DNA from 3 places in the Saccharopolyspora gloriosae genome. Region 2 is predicted to be linked to each of the others. Evidence: riboswitches for the same ligand, from Rfam matches in the RefSeq annotation. Region 2 holds a riboswitch; each other region holds the start of a gene.
The links. A riboswitch is a leader RNA that binds a small molecule or an ion and turns the genes downstream of it on or off. The one in region 2 is predicted to bind thiamine pyrophosphate.
Positions count from the first base shown of each region.

Region 1: linked by a shared signal. The riboswitch ahead of thiD (bifunctional hydroxymethylpyrimidine kinase/phosphomethylpyrimidine kinase) and the one ahead of thiO (glycine oxidase ThiO) in region 2 are both predicted to bind thiamine pyrophosphate.
Region 3: linked by a shared signal. The riboswitch ahead of BJ969_RS02485 (thiamine ABC transporter substrate-binding protein) and the one ahead of thiO (glycine oxidase ThiO) in region 2 are both predicted to bind thiamine pyrophosphate.

Region 1 is NZ_JACHIV010000001.1:879,848-884,962, reverse strand. It holds gene BJ969_RS04230 (polysaccharide pyruvyl transferase family protein) at 1-474, shown strand, start outside; gene BJ969_RS04225 (hypothetical protein) at 497-682, opposite strand; gene tenA (thiaminase II) at 1,003-1,716, opposite strand; gene thiD (bifunctional hydroxymethylpyrimidine kinase/phosphomethylpyrimidine kinase) at 1,742-2,575, opposite strand; TPP riboswitch at 2,569-2,667, opposite strand; gene BJ969_RS04210 (biotin/lipoyl attachment domain-containing protein) at 2,731-2,961, opposite strand; gene BJ969_RS04205 (hypothetical protein) at 3,260-3,529, shown strand; gene BJ969_RS04200 (hypothetical protein) at 3,605-4,342, shown strand; gene BJ969_RS04195 (hypothetical protein) at 4,427-4,816, opposite strand; gene BJ969_RS04190 (hypothetical protein) at 5,013-5,115, shown strand, end outside.
Region 2 is NZ_JACHIV010000001.1:6,051,516-6,056,630, forward strand. It holds gene BJ969_RS26250 (FUSC family protein) at 1-326, shown strand, start outside; gene thiG (thiazole synthase) at 849-1,607, opposite strand; gene thiS (sulfur carrier protein ThiS) at 1,609-1,809, opposite strand; gene thiO (glycine oxidase ThiO) at 1,800-2,933, opposite strand; TPP riboswitch at 2,923-3,032, opposite strand; gene thiE (thiamine phosphate synthase) at 3,108-3,782, shown strand; gene BJ969_RS26275 (S1 family peptidase) at 4,133-5,115, opposite strand, start outside.
Region 3 is NZ_JACHIV010000001.1:517,935-523,049, forward strand. It holds gene BJ969_RS02475 (FAD-dependent oxidoreductase) at 701-1,660, shown strand; gene BJ969_RS02480 (4a-hydroxytetrahydrobiopterin dehydratase) at 1,663-1,956, opposite strand; TPP riboswitch at 2,026-2,136, shown strand; gene BJ969_RS02485 (thiamine ABC transporter substrate-binding protein) at 2,182-3,228, shown strand; gene BJ969_RS02490 (ABC transporter permease) at 3,225-4,823, shown strand; gene BJ969_RS02495 (ABC transporter ATP-binding protein) at 4,823-5,115, shown strand, end outside.

The DNA of each region.
Region 1 (5,115 bases), 5.2 Mb from region 2:
CTGCAGTCGGACCTGCTGGACGTCACGGTGCCCGCGCTGGCCGGTTTCCTGCTCGACACGCTGCGCGCCTGGGACGTGCACCCGGAGCAGGTCGGGATCATCGAGGGAATCCCGCGGGTGGATCGGGAGGTCTTCGCGCTGGTCGAGCACGACCTGCCCGGTTCCCGGTTCTACGCCTTCTCCGAGATCATGGATCACGGCCTGCCCGCCGCCGCCGGTCAGCGCTGGTTGTCCACCCGGTTCCACATGCACCTGATGGCCGCGGCCGCCGGTGCGCACGGCGTCGCCGTGTCGATCAACTCCGGGTACTACACGAACAAGCACCGCTCGTTGATCCAGCGCGGCTCCGGCTGGGGCCTCAGCGAAGGGCTGCAGGTTCCGCCGCCGCCGCAGGAAGGCGGGTACGAGCAGTCCACGCTCGCCGCGCTGCAAGAGGCCAAGTCGAAGCTGGCCTGGTCGATCTACGGGGACTGACGCCGCCGGGCGGCGGCGTGCTTCACGCCGCCGCCTGCTCCGGTCCGCTCGCCGAAATCCCGCCCTGCGTCGCCGGATGCAGGACGTGGATCTCGGCGTCGGGTTTCTCGGCTTCCGCTTCCGCCTGGGCCGCCGCCGCGTCGCGTCGGCGGTCGGCGATGTAGAAGGGCGCTGCGGCCAGCACCGGCACCAGCATCCCCGCCAGCATGATCACAATAGAAGTACCCGTACTCAAAGGTCACCGAATCCCGCCGCCGCGGTGAGAAGAAGTCCCACGTCTGAACACGCCGAACGAACGTGTCGTAAACCTCATCGTCGTGGCGGAGGGTGTTCGTTAACACCACTCGAAAGTGCTCCTGATCACGAATTGATCGCGCCGCCGCAGCGCCTCTGACCACCCGACTCTCCGGTTCCACGCGCACCCGATCGACGCTACTCAGGGTGATCAAAAATCTCGGCCGTCGAGCCGCCCTCGCGACAGGGCGAAGCCTCGTGCGCAGGGAAGAACCGTGCCGCCGCAACGAGTTCTCAGGCCGGGAGCCAGCGCGCCGTCGGCCACTGCTCGCGATTCCACGCGCCGTCCCAGAACATCCACTCGTACTCGCTGGCGCGCGCGAACGCGGCCAGCATCCGCTGCCGCATCGGCGCATCGGCCGCCGCCGCGACCCGGTCCACGAGCTCGCGGGCGTTGAGCACCGCCGCCGCGAACTCGTCGTCGGCGTACGTCTCGATCCACCGCCGGTACGGGTGGCCCGACACGTCCCCGACGGCGGCCAGGATCTCGCTGCCCACGTGCTGGTACACCCAGAAGCACGGCAGGATCGCCGCCAGCAGCACCGGATACGGCTCCACCAGCGCGCTGCCGCGCAAGAACGAGGTGTAGGCCGTGCACGACGGCGAGGTCACCACCCCGGCGAGGTCGGCCTCGGTGAGCCCGAACTCCTCCACGTACCCGGCGTGCAACCGGCGTTCCTCCACCAGCGCGCCTTGCGCCGCACCGGCCAGGAACGCCGCGTCGGCGGGGTCCTCCGCCCGCGTGGACGCCGCGGTCAGCGCCTGCGCGAAACCGACCAGGTACCGCGCGTCCTGCACGATGTAGAACGCGAACCGCTCCCGGTCCAGCGCGCCGTCGGTGAGTGCCGCGTTGAACGGGTGCTCGACGATGGCCTGCTGCAACGCGGCGGTGTGCTCCCACGCGCCCGCGCAGAAACCGCCGGGCGGTGGGGCGGGAAGCCTGCTCATGAACGGTCCCTCCAGGAGATCGGGTTCACCACCAGCGGTGGAAGTGGTGCACGGGGCCGTGCCCCCGGCCCACGTCCAGCCGGTCCGCGGCGCGCAACGCCTCGGTCAGGTACTCCTTGCCGTCGCGGACCGCCGAGGACCAGTCCGGCCGCTGCGGGCGCAGTGCCGCGATGGCCGCCGACAACGTGCACCCGGTGCCGTGGTCGTTCGTGGTCTCGATCCGCTCGCGGCGCAGGAACTCGGCTTCGCCGTCGCCGCGGAAGAGGTCGAGGCTCGCCGCCTCGCGCAGATGCCCGCCCTTGAGCAGCACCTGCTTGGCGCCCAAGCCGGTCAGCCGCTCGGCCTGCCCGGCCATCCCGCCGGAGTCGGTGATCTCCCGCTCCCCCAGCAGATCCGCTGCCTCCGGCAGGTTCGGCGTGATCAGGTCCACTCGCGGCAGCAGCTCGTCGCGCAGCACCGCGACCGCCTCGTCGGCGAGCAGCCGGTGCCCGCTCTTGGCGACCATCACCGGATCCAGCACCACGTGCGGCGGCGCGTAGCGGTCGAGCACGGCCACGACCGCGCGGATCACCCCGGTTCCCGCCAGCATCCCGATCTTCACCGCGTCCACCCGCACGTCGTCGAGCAGCGTGGTGAGCTGGGAGGTGACGAACTCCGGCGGTACTTCCCGCACCTCGGCGACGCCGGTGGTGGTCTGCGCGACCAGCGCCGTCACCACCGACATGCCGTAGGCGCCGTTGGCGGAGAAGGCTTTCAGGTCGGCTTGAATCCCGGCACCGCCGCTGGGGTCGGTTCCGGCGATCGTCAGCACGTTGGGAACGGGCCGGGCGAATTCCGGCCGGGCAGCACGAACGGTCACGTGGGTGACGTCCCTCCGCTAGCACGAACTAGGTCAGGTTCGACGGGTCTGCTCTCAGCCCGGCCGCTCGCCGGGCACCCCGCGTCACTGCCCCCAACCTAGCAAGCACGGTCAACCCGCCGGAGTCGCCGATCTCGCCGTGCCCTGCGCCGCTCTCATTCGATGAGCCCGATGACCGCTCCCGCGGCGAAGTGCTCGCCCGCCGCGCCCTGCCGCCACAACGTGCCCGAGGCGGAGGCGCGCACGGTGCGCCGGACGCCGTCGGTCACCACCTCCGCGACGGCGGTGCCGCTGCGCACCGGGGCGCCGTCGGCCGCCAGCCAGCGGGCGAGGACCCCCGGCTCGTGCGGATCCTGCCGCGGCCAGGGGAAGTGCAGGTCCGTCACGAGCACACGCCTCCGCAATCGATCATCGTTGCGGTCAGCATGAGCGGTGATCCTTCTCACCACAAGCGAAGCGCGTGCTCGGCTTCGTACGTCGAGTGGCCCAGCGCGGCATCCGCGCCGGACCGAGGGTGCTCCGCCGAACAGCCGCATTAACACGATCGGAGCAGCGCAGCCAGTCATTCCAGTAGCCACGCGAATGCAACGTGCGAGCTGATCGATCCGTCTAGAGTTCGAGATCCGGCCAAGCGGATCGAAGCGCGGCTCGGGACGTCCTGACAGGTATGGGGGTGGGAGCGAAGTGTTCCCCGATCAAGAGCACGTCTGGTGGATCGTCGGAGCAGGGCAGCGGGTCCGGCACGCGATCACGGTGCGCCCCGGTGCCAGACCCGCCGGTGATCCGGTGACCGCGCTGTGCGCGACGACGATCAAACTCCCGCACGAGACCTGGCCGGCCACCAAGGAACCGTCGAGCCGCCGCATCACCGAGCGTTGCCCGGAGTGCGAGCAGCACGTCGACGAACAGCTGGAGCGCGACCGGGATCTCGTGGTCACCACCTGGGACGCGTGAGCGCGAGCGAAGTCACACATCCGACCGCTGATCACCTAGTGAGGCGACCCTGCGTGGCGGATTAAAGTTGACGCAATGGACACCACTGCCGACGCCCCTCAGTCCGCCCGCTCCCGCCGCTCGACCCGGCCGGATCCGGCGAAGGTCTGGGCTCCGCTGGCCGGTCTCGCCGATGCCGCGGCGCAGAGCGGGACGTCCGGAGCCGTCGCGATCACCCGCGGATTCGACCGCAACAGCAGGCTGCGCGCCAAGGCGCTGCGCGACCTGCTGGAGGAGCGGAACGTCGCGGCCATCGAGATCACGCCCGCGGTGGGCAGCGAACGCCTGCTCGCCGACACCGAGATCACCTCCGTGGTGAACCTCATCGGACCCGGTTCCTGGGCTCCCCACCGGCTGGCCGCGAAGCTGCGCACGCCGCTGCTGGCTCCGCGCGCGGAGGAGAACTCCGAGCAGGACGAGGTCGCCAGGGACGTCATCGGCGTCACCGGTGCCGAAGGGGCGCGCGACGTCGCCCTCTCGCACGTCGCGGTGCGCCCGGAGTCCGACGGCGAGGGCAGCCTCATCGTCACCGCCGACGGCGAACCGCTGTCGGTGCCAGGTGGCGCCGCCGCGATCACCTTGCGCGAGCAGCGGCTGGAGATCCAGCTCGCCGGACCGGACTTCGCCGAGCAGACCTTCACCGCGGCCGAGGTCCGGGTGGAGACGGCCGACGCGCCGCACCGCCTGGTCCGCGACGAACTGCCCATCGCGGAGTTCGAGGGCGCGCTGACCTTCACCGCCGAGCCGCGGGGCCTGGTCGTCCGACCGGTCTGACCGAACCCGCGCGATACGCACGCACCGAGCCGCTGCTCACCGGCCGACGCCACCGGGCAGCGGCTTCGTCGTGTCCGGGCCCGGTCACAGCACCCGGTTGAGCAGCGCCGTCAGCGCCGCGAGCACCACTCCCACCAGGGCCAGCGTGAGCGGTGAGAGCGTGCCGGGGAACAGCGCGTTGCCGACCGCCCACCAGAGCACCAGCAGCGCGACGAGGGCGAGCAGCGCGCTCGTGACGGCCATCAGCGGCCGGTAGCGCGGCACCGCCCGCAGGTTGGCCCGGGCCACGGGTGTCATCCGGCGCACCGTGATCGCCACCGGCAGCACCACGAGCGCCACGACGAGCACGCCCAGCAGCGAGTCCGACCGGGTCGGGGCGGAGCCGAGCCCGAGCAGCAATCCCAGCACTCCGATCGCGAGCACCAGCAGCACCCGGTGCAGCGTGCGCCACAGCAGCCTGTCGTAACCAGCCATGATCGCAGTGTCCCAGGACGTGCCCGGACCCCCTAGAGCGCGCTCGCTCCCGCGCCGGGCCGCCACTCCGGGTGAGCACCGGCGTGGGAAATCTACGATTAATCAAGCGAACACCCGTCACGTCAGTGATCCTGAGGCGTCTCAGCCACGAGAGCGCACCGCACAGGCGCGTTCGGCGCAGAGGGAGGAGGTCGGCGTGGTCAGCAGCGAACAGTGGCAGGTCAGCTGCCGCGATGTCGCGGGCAGGCGGCGGAGCATGGCGGTGTACGTGCAGCAGGGCAACGTTGTCGTGGTCGCAC
Region 2 (5,115 bases):
ACGAGGACAAGGACGCGACGCGGGCGGCGGCGACCGCGCTGGACGCGCTGCGCCAGGACGTGGCCACGCTGGCGTTCCGCCCCGAGAACGAGCGGGCGGTCGCGGTGCCCGCGCTCAAGGCGGTGGACCAGCTGCTCAGCGGGCGGAGCACGGCGAAGATCCCGGACATCCAGTCCACCGGCGCCCCCGCCACGGAACTGCTGGCCAGCTCGCTGGTCGAGAACGCGCTGCACGCCCGCGCCGCCATCGACCAGACCCTCGGCAACGAACCCTGGAAGAGCTACACCATCAACTTCGTCCGAACAGAACGCCTCAGAATCCGCTGACCCCGAAAGCCCCCGCCTTCCCAGCGGAACCCTGCCGTGGGCGGCGAAGCCGTGCCGTGGGCGGCGAAGCACGCCTGCTTCGCGGACGAAGTCCCGCCTGCCTCGCGGCGAAGCCGTGCAGTGGGCGGACGAAGTCCCGCCTGCCTCGCGGCGAAGCCGTGCAGTGGGCGGACGAAGTCCCGCCTGCCTCGCGGCGAAGCCGTGCAGTGGGCGGACGAAGTCCCGCCTGCCTCGCGGCGAAGCCGTGCAGTGGGCGGACGAAGTCCCGCCTGCCTTGCGGCGAAGCCGTGCAGTGGGCGGACGAAGTCCCGCCTGCCTTGCGGCGAAGCCGTGCCCGTATGTGCGAAGCACATAGCCCACGTCAAAAAAGTGGCCCACCCGCGGGTTCTCAGCCGGTCTCTCGCGAGGACAGCTTTTTCCCTCGTGGCGGAGCCACTTGGGAAAAAGATCCCGCAGCGAGAGACCGGCTGAGGTTCCGCCACCCGACCACCCGAGCAAAACGACCGGGCGGGCAATTCCCCCTCAAGAACGTGCGGGGCTGGAGGCGGTGGCCCAGAAGCGTTGGGGAATCCGGCCCGCACCGACGGCGAGCCGACCGGCCTCGACGGCGGACCGCATCGCGGCGGCCATCCGTTCCGGGTCTTGGGCGCGGGTGACGGCGCTGGCGAGCAGCACCGCGTCGCAGCCCAGTTCCATCGCGAGCGCCGCGTCGGAGGCGGTGCCGATGCCGGCGTCGAGCACGATCGGCACGGTCGCGCGGGACACGATCATCTCGATGTTGTGCGGGTTCCGGATGCCGAGGCCGGTGCCGATCGGCGAGCCCAGCGGCATCACGGCCGCGCAGCCGGCGTCGGCGAGCCGGGTCGCCAGCACCGGGTCGTCGTTGGTGTAGGCGAGCACCACGAATCCTTGGTCGACGAGCTGTTCGGCGGCGTCGAGCAGTTCCACCGGGTCGGGCAGCAGGGTGTCGTCGTCGGCCACGACTTCCAGCTTCACCCAGTTCGTCTCCAGGGCTTCCCGCGCCAGTTGCGCGGTGAGGACCGCTTCCGCCGCGGTGCGGCAGCCCGCGGTGTTGGGCAGCGCTTCGATGCCGAGCCGGTGCAGCAGGTCGAGCACGCCGGTGCGCCCGCCCGCGTCGGCGCGGCGCATCGCGACCGTCGTGAGCTCGGTGCCGGAGGCCAGCAGCGCGCGTTCCAGGACGGACAGGTTCGCTGCGCCCCCGGTTCCCGTGATCAGCCGCGAGCCGAACTCGCGCCCGGCGATCACCAGTGGATCGTCCACGTCAGCCTCCTTGCACCGCGGTGAGCACTTCGACGGCGGCGCCGTCGTGCAGTTCGGTGGCCGCCCAGGAGGCCCTGGGCACCACGGTTCCGTCGATGGCGACGGCGACTCCTCGTTCGGGCACGCCGAACTCGGCCAGCACCGCGGCGAGCGTGGCGTCCTCGTCCACCGGCCGAGCCGATCCGTTGATCACTACTTGCACGGTTGCCCTCCTCTGTCGTGGGAAACGGGCCGCGCGCCTCGCCCGGGGTCGGCGGCGGTCGCGGTGGGTTCCGCGCCGGACAGCGCCGCGAGCACCGCGTCGGCGGTGATCGGTGCGAGCAGGAAACCGTTGCGGTGGTGCCCGGTCGCGGCGAGCACGCCGGGTTCCAGCTCGCCGATCAGCGGCAGGTTGTCGTGCGTGCCGGGCCGGTGTCCGGCGATGGCTTCGACCAGCGCGTACTCGGCGAGGCCCGGCACCAGCCGTTCCGCGTCCGCGAGCAGGTCCCGCACTCCGCCGACGGTGACGTCGAGGTCGTAGCCCGCGTCGTACTGGGTGGCGCCGACGACGAGTCCGCCGTCGTCGCGCGGCACCAGGTAGACCTGCCTGCCGTGCACCGGTCCGCGCACGGTCCGGGTCGGGGGCGGCAGCGCCGTGGCGCGCGCCCGCAGCCGCAGCACCTCCCCCTTCACGGGCCGGATTCGCCCGGTCAGCCCGGGGTGCAGCTCGCCGGAGCGGGCGCCGGCGGCGATCACCGCGACGTCGCAGTGCGCGGTGCCGTCGGCGAGTTCCACCGCGCCGGGCCGCACCCGCAGCGCCCGCCCGTCGCGGAAGTCGACGCCCGCCGCTGCCGCCGCCTTCCGCAGCGCGGCCAGCGCCACCCGGTTGTCCACGGCGAGGTCGCCCGGCACTTCCAGGCCGCGGCGCACGGCTGGGCCGAGCGACGGTTCGGCGCGGCGCAGTTCCCGGCCGGTGAGCCGGGTGACGCTGCGCCCGCGGGACGCGAGGTGGTCGGCGAGCATGTCCAGTTCGGCGCGGTCGGCGCCGTCGACGCCGACGACGAGCGTGCCTTCCCGGCGCAGTCCGGTGGGCAGGCCGGAGTCCGCGGCCAGTTCCGTGGCGAACTCGGGCCAGCGCCGCAGCGAGTCGGAGCCGAGTTCGAGCAGTTCCTCCTCGCCGGGGGACGCTTCGGCGACGGGCGCGAGCATGCCACCTGCGACCCACGACGCGGCGCGTTCACCGGCGTCGACGAGCTGGACGCGGTGCCCCGCGCGCGCGGCTTTCCACGCGACGGCGAGACCGATGATCCCGCCGCCCACGACGGTGACGGCTGACTGCTGCGACATCTACGCTCCCTGCGCCGGCATGACCCGGATCAGGTTCGACGGTCGGGGCGGTCGCCCCCTCTCAGTCCGGTTCTTCTCCGGACTCCCGTGCGGACCACCACCCACCGTACTCACTCCGCCAGGTGAGGTCAGCATCCGGCCGGTGCCCTCCCCCGCTGCGGATACCCTGGGGGCATGCCCGGATTGGACGGTTACGGCATCCGCACGCGGCTCGCCGACGCACGGCTGTACCTCTGCACCGACGCGCGCGGGGAGCGGGGTGATCTGGCCGAGTTCGCCGAGGCCGCGTTGTCCGGCGGCGTCGACATCATCCAGCTGCGGGACAAGACCTCCGGCGGCGCGCCGTTGGAGGCGCGCCAGGAGCTCGCCGCGCTGGAGGTGCTGGCGGAGGCGTGCGTGCGGCACGGCGCACTGCTGGCGGTGAACGACCGCGCGGACGTGGCGCTGACCGCGGAGGCGGACGTGCTGCACCTGGGTCAGGACGACCTGCCGGTGCCGGCGGCGCGGCGCATCGTCGGCGACGAGGTGGTGATCGGCCGTTCCACGCACGACGTGGTGCAGGCGGACGCGGCGGCCACGGAACCGGGCGTGGACTACTTCTGCACCGGCCCGGTGTGGACGACGCCGACGAAGCCGGGCCGCGAGGCGGCGGGGCTGGAGCTGGTGCGCCACGCCGCGGAGCACCGCGGGCACGGCAGGCCGTGGTTCGCGATCGGCGGCGTGGACCACGCGAACCTCGCCGAAGCGGTCGCGGCAGGCGCGGAACGAATCGTCGTGGTCCGCGCGATCACCGAAGCCGAAGACCCCCAGTCCGCCGCCGAATCACTCCGAGCAGGCCTCCCGACCTGACGGCGAGCGTTCTTCCAGCTTCGGCCCCCTTTCCGAAGTGGCCCCGCCACGAGGCGTGGTCGTTGTCCTGTCAGCGGCGAAGCCGCTGAGCAGCGACCACCCTGCCCACCGGCACCGCCGCGGGTTCTCAGCTGCTTGCTCGCGAGGACAGCTTTTTCCCTCGTGGCGGAGCCACTCGGGAAAAAGATCCCGCAGCGAGCAAGCAGCTGAGGTTCCGCCACCCCACCACCCGAGCAAAACGACCACGACAACATGCAAAACGAGCTGCACCTCGTGGGGCTGAGGTGCAGCTCGTTCTGGGCTGGATCAGGCGTCACCCGGATCTGAGGGGCAGGTCCGGGCCCCCTGGCTCACTGGGTGAGCAGGGTGAGGCCGTAGGCGTCCAGGATCTCGTTGACCGGCTGGAAGTACGTGGTACCGCCGTTGGTGCAGTCGCCCGAACCACCGGAGGTCACGCCCTGCGCCTGGTCGTCGGACAGCCACGAACCGCCGGAGTCACCGGGCTCGGCGCACACGTCGGTTCGGGTGAGGCCCTCGACGGTGCCTTCGGCGTAGTTCACCGTCTGGTTCTTGGCTTCGACGGTGCCGCAGTGCCAGCCGGTGGTGGAACCGGAGCGGCAGATCGAGGCGCCTTCGGCGGCCTCGGTCGAACCGCCGACGCCGACGGTGCCGCCCGCGTAGTCGTTCACCAGCGGCTGGGGGGTCTCGCCGGACGCGGTCTCCACGTAGGAGTAGTCGTCGCCCGGGAACGAGGAACCGGCGAAGGTGCCCGACGGCGTGCTGGTCGTGTCGCCCTCGCTACCGCAGTGCCCGGCGCTGACGAAGCCGCCTTCGACGGAGAAACCGATGGAGCAGCGGGCGCCGCTGCCGATCATGTAGGCGTTGCCGCCGACCACGTCGGCGAGGATGCGCGGGGCTTCCTCGGATTCGACGACCCGCACGGCCTGCTGGTCCACGCCGGTGGAGCGCACGAACTCGGTGGCCGTGGCGGCCGAACCGGTGGCGGCGGTGAGCACGACCGAGTTGGCGGCCGAGTCGAGGTACCACCCGGTGACGCCCTGCGGGGCCTGGTGGGCGTTGAGGCCGTCCACGACTCCGCCGAGCTGCGCGGTGCTGTACTCGACCAGCTTCGCTTCGGCTCCGGCGGCCCGAACCTGGTCGATCAGGTTCGCGTCGGTGACGCCGACGACGAGCTTGCCCAGGTCGGCGTCGTAGCGGGAGCCGCCGAACGCCTCGCCGAGCGAGCCGCGCAGCGTCTGGTTCGCGGTGTTGGCGATGGCCTCGCTGTGCAGCCGGGCCTGCGCCTGGTCGGCGGTGAGGCCGAGGTCGCGCT
Region 3 (5,115 bases), 5.5 Mb from region 2:
CAGGACAAACGACCACGAACGCCGCTCACCTGGAAATACAAGATCAAAGATGGGCGGTCAGTCCTGGGTGACTGCCGCGGCGAGGAATCCGCAGGTAGATCGGGTTCAAGTTGACGGCGTACCGGGGAGGAGCGCGGAAGCCGGTGCGATTCGGGAAGCCGGTCTCGGGTTGGCCGGAGAACGGGCCGCGATGCGTTCGAGCGGAGGTGCCGGGAAACGATTGCTGTCGTTGTCGATCGGTTGACCCCTGATCGGGGGTCGGGGTGCGGCTCACGCGGAATTCTCCGGAGTGCCGAATGCGGATCCGGCACATTCGGGTGAAACGTTGCGAGGTGCCGGTAGCTGAGCGCTGGTGCCGCTCAGCTGCTGGTAGAAGCGCCGGGTGTCATGATTCGCATGGCGTTACCGGCCGCTTTAAGTTGTGCCCATGCAGCTCATCACCTCGATCTGCGGGGACTGCAACGGCAAGGGTTGCGGTAACTGTGGTGACACCGGAACGATCACCATTCTTGAGGACTAGCAGGCGAAATCCGCGATTTCGCGGGATAGCCCGCCGCGCGCGATGCGGCGGGCGCCGCCGCCCACCCCGCACCGTTCGAGCACTGCTCCCGCCCCGCCGTCGACGGGGTGACGGCCACCGTCCGCCCGCGCCCGTCGAAGCGGGCCGTGCGCAGCGGGCATCGCTGCTAGCGTGCCGAAGATGGCTACCACCGAGCCCGTCCTGGTCATCGGTGCCGGAGTGACCGGTCTCAGCACCGCCGTCACCCTCGCCGAAGCCGGTGTCCCGGTGCGCATCCGCACCGACGAACGGCCCGCCGAGACCACCTCGGCCGTCGCCGGGGCGATGTGGGGGCCGGCGCTGCTGCAACCCGCCGACCGCGTTCAGGGCTGGGTCGCCCGCACCTACCACCGCCTCGTCGAACTCGCCGCCGACGACACCAGCGGCGTGCACCTCGCCGCCGGGCGGATGGCGGCCCGCGTCGACCTCGGCGACCAGCTGCCGCCCGAGGCGCTGCTGCTGCCCGACCTGCGCCGTTGCGCACCCGACGAGCTACCGGACGGGTTCGTCAGCGGCTACCGGGCGACCGCGCCGCTGATCGACATGCCGCGCTACCTCGACCACCTCACCGAGCGGTTCCGGGCCGCCGGTGGGGAACTGCTGCTCAGCCCGGTGTCCTCGCTGGTCGAAGCGGTCGAGGAAGCGGGCAGGGTCGTGAACTGCACCGGAGTGGGCGCGCACGAACTCGTCGGCGATCCCGGAGTGCGTCCCGTGCGGGGCCAGCACGTCGTCGTGCGCAACCCCGGTGTCACCGAGTACTTCGTGGAGATCGGAGCCGGCCCCGAGTTCACCGCGTACATGCCGCACGGCGACCACGTGGTGCTCGGCGGTACCGCGGTCGACCAGGACTGGTCGCGCATCCCCGGACGCGAAGCGGGCGCCGCCATCCTGCGGCGCTGCGCGCACGTCGAACCGCTGCTCGCCGGAGCCGACGTGCTCGGCGAGACCGTGGGACTCCGCCCCGGACGGGACGCGGTCAGGCTGGAGGTCGAGCGGTTCGGCGGCGGCACCGTCGTGCACAACTACGGGCACTCCGGGTGCGGCGTCGCGCTGTCCTGGGGCTGCGCCGCGGAAGCCGCCGAGCTGGTGCTGACCGGCTGAGGTCAGGACAGGGCGTCGACGACCCCGTCGATCTCCTCCGCCAGCGTGACGTCCTTCGCCGTGATGCCGCCCTGCGAATGCGTCGACAGCGAGAACGTGACCTTGCGCCAGCGGATGTCGATGTCCGGGTGGTGGTTCTCGCTCTCGGCGATCTCCGCGATCCGGTTCACGCCCTGGATGGCCTGCGGGAAGCTCGCGAACTCCACCGTCCGCGTGATCGTGGTTCCGTCCTGGGCCCACTCCGGCAGTCCGGCGAGCGCTTCGGCGACCTGGGTGTCGTTCAGCAGTTCGGTCATGGCTCCATGGTGGTGGTCGACCGGCCGGATTGCGACCGTCGGCCCCACCCGGAGCGGTGACACGTAGACTGCCGTCGCCACGGGAGTCCAGCGCGCTGGGCTGAGAGGAGGGGCGAATCCCCTCGACCGTCCGCACCTGAACCGGATCATGCCGGCGCAGGGAGGTGTCGCGATCAGCTCGACGTTGCACACGTGGCCGTTGCCGTGTGCTGCTCGGGAGGACCGTTGAACCGTTACCTGCGCTGGGTCGCCGCCCTTGCGGTCGCCTCGCTCACCACCGGGTGCTCGCTCATCGGGAGCTCCGGCCCGGAGCCCGCCGCGCGCACCGTCACGCTCGTCGCGCACGATTCGTTCGTCGCCGACCCCGCCGTGCTCGCCGACTTCGAACGGCGCAGCGGCATCCACCTGGAAGTCCGCAACAGCGGTGACGCGGGCGAGCTGACGAACAAGCTGGTGCTGTCCCGAGCCGCGCCGCTCGGCGACGTCGCCTACGGCGTCGACTCGACGTTCGCGTCCCGCGCGCTCGGCGCAGGCGTGTTCGCGCCGCACCGGTCCGCCGCGGCCGAACGCGGACCGCAGCGGTACGCGCAGGACCAGGAGCAGCGGCTCACCGCGATCGACGTCGCCGACGTGTGCCTGAACATCGACACCGGCTGGTTCGCGCAGCACCGGGTGCCGGAGCCCGCGACGTTGCGCGACCTCACCGACCCCCGCTACCGCGGGCTGATCGCGTTACCGGACCCGACGACGTCCTCACCCGGGCTCGCGTTCCTGCTCGGCACCGTCGCCGCCTTCGGCGATCCCGGCTGGCAGGACTACTGGCGGGACCTGACCGCGAACGACGTGAAGCTCTCCGCCGGGTGGGAAGAGGCCTACAACCAGGACTTCTCCGGAGCCACCGGGCAGGGGCCGCGGCCGATCGTGCTGTCCTACGCCTCCTCGCCCGCAGCGGAGGTCGACGAGACCGGTCGGCCCCGGACTCGGGCACTGCTCGACACCTGCTACCGGCAGGTCGAGTACGCCGGTGTGCTGGCCGGGGCGAAGGACCCGCAGGCCGCCGGTGAAGTCGTCGACTTCCTGCTCTCACCTGAATTCCAAGCGCAGGTGCCGGACCAGATGTACGTGTACCCCGCGGTCGACGGGGTCGCGCTGCCTCCGGGCTGGGCGGAGAGCGCGCCGCTGCCGCAGGACCCGGCGGAGCTGCCCGCCGCCGAGGTGGAACGCAACCGGGACCGCTGGGTGGAGCAGTGGCGGACGCTGGTGCGGGGATGAACCACGGCCTCCGCCGGCGGTTGCCCGTGGCGCTCGCCGCGGTGATCGTGCTCGGTTTCCTCGGGCTGTTCTTCGCCTGGCCCGTCGCGGCGATCGTCGGGCTGGGACTGCGCGGTGAAGCCGGGGCGGTGCTGGTCGAGCCGTCGACGTGGCGGCTCGTGGGCTTCACGCTCGGGCAAGCCGCCGCGTCCACCGCCGTCGCGTTGCTGGCGGGACTGCCGCTGGCCTACGTGCTGGCCCGGCTCGCGGTCCCCGGCCGCGGGCTGCTGCGGGTCGCGGTGACCGTGCCGTTCGTGCTGCCGACGATCGTGGTGGGCATGGCGTTCCGGGCGTTGTTCGGCGCCGATGCCGGGGTGCTCGCGATCGTGCTGGCCAACGCGTTCTTCAACGTCGCCGTCGTCGCGCGCACCGTGAGCGGGCTGTGGAGCCACCTCGACCGGCGGATGGAGGACGCTGCCCGATCGCTCGGCGCGAGCCGGTTGCGCGCGTTCACCTCGGTGACGCTGCCCGCGCTGCTGCCCGCACTGGGATCGGCCGCCTCGGTCGTGTTCCTGTTCAGCGCCACCAGCTTCGGCGTGGTGCTGGTGCTCGGGGGTGGTGAGCTGCGGACGCTGGAGACGGAGATCTACCTGCGCACCGTGCAGCTGCTGGACCTCCCCGGCGCGGCGGCGCTGTCGCTGCTGCAGCTCGCGGCCGTCGTCGCCGCGCTGCTGGTCGCGACCGTCGCGCGACGACGCCGGGAAACGGCGCTGCGGCTGCGCGCGCCGTCCGACACCGCGCGGCGTCCGCAGGGAGCGGAGTGGTGGGTCGTCGGGCTCGCCGGGCTGGTGCTGTGCGGGCTCGGCACGCCGATCGTGACCTTGCTGCTGCGATCGGTGTCCACCAGGGACGGGTGGGGGCTCGCGGGGTACCGGGCGCTGCTGGGCACCGGGCAGAACGGGACGTTGGAGGTCACCGGGCTCGAAGCGGCGCTCAACTCGGTGCGCACCGCCGTCGACGCGACCTGGATGGCGCTGCTGTTCGGGCTGCTGGCGTCTTTCGTGCTCGTCGCGATCCGGCGCCGGGCCGTCGCCGAAAGCCTCGACCTGGCCCTGATGCTGCCGCTGGGCGTGTCCGCGGTGACCGTCGGCTTCGGGTACCTGATCACGCTCGGTTCGCTGCCGGGAGATCTGCGGACCTCGCCGCTGCTGGTGCCGTTCGCGCAAGCGCTGGTGGTGACACCGCTGGTGATCCGCATGGTGCTGCCGGTGCTGCGGGCCATCGACGAACGACTGCGCCAGGCCGCCGCGACGTTGGGCGCCGGGCCGTGGCGGGTCCGGCGCGAGATCGACGTTCCGCTCGCCGCGCGAACCGTGCTGGCCGCGGCGGGTTTCGGATTCGTCATCGCGCTCGGCGAGTTCGGTGCCACCGGCTTCCTCGCCCGGCCCGACGCGCCGACCCTGCCCGTGGCCATCGCCCGGCTGCTCGGCAGGCCCGGCGAGCTCAATTCGCAACTCGCCTACGCCGCGTGCACGTTGCTGATGATCGTCACCGTGCTCGGCGTCGTGCTCATCGAGCGGCTCCGAGGACGTACCGACGCCGTGGAGGAATTCTGATGGGGCTGGAAGTGCACGGGCTCACCGTCCGCTTCGGCGAGACGACGGCGGTGCGAGAGGTGGATCTGTCCGTGCTGGACGGCGAGGTCCTGGCGCTGCTCGGGCCGTCCGGTTGCGGCAAGTCCACCCTGCTGCGGACCGTCGCCGGGCTGGAACGGCCCACGGCGGGAGCGGTGCGCTGGAACGGGCGCGACCTCGACGCGGTCCCGGTGCACCAGCGCAGGTTCGGGATGGTCTTCCAGGACGGGCAGCTGTTCCCGCACCGCGACGTGGCGGGCAACGTCGGCTTCGG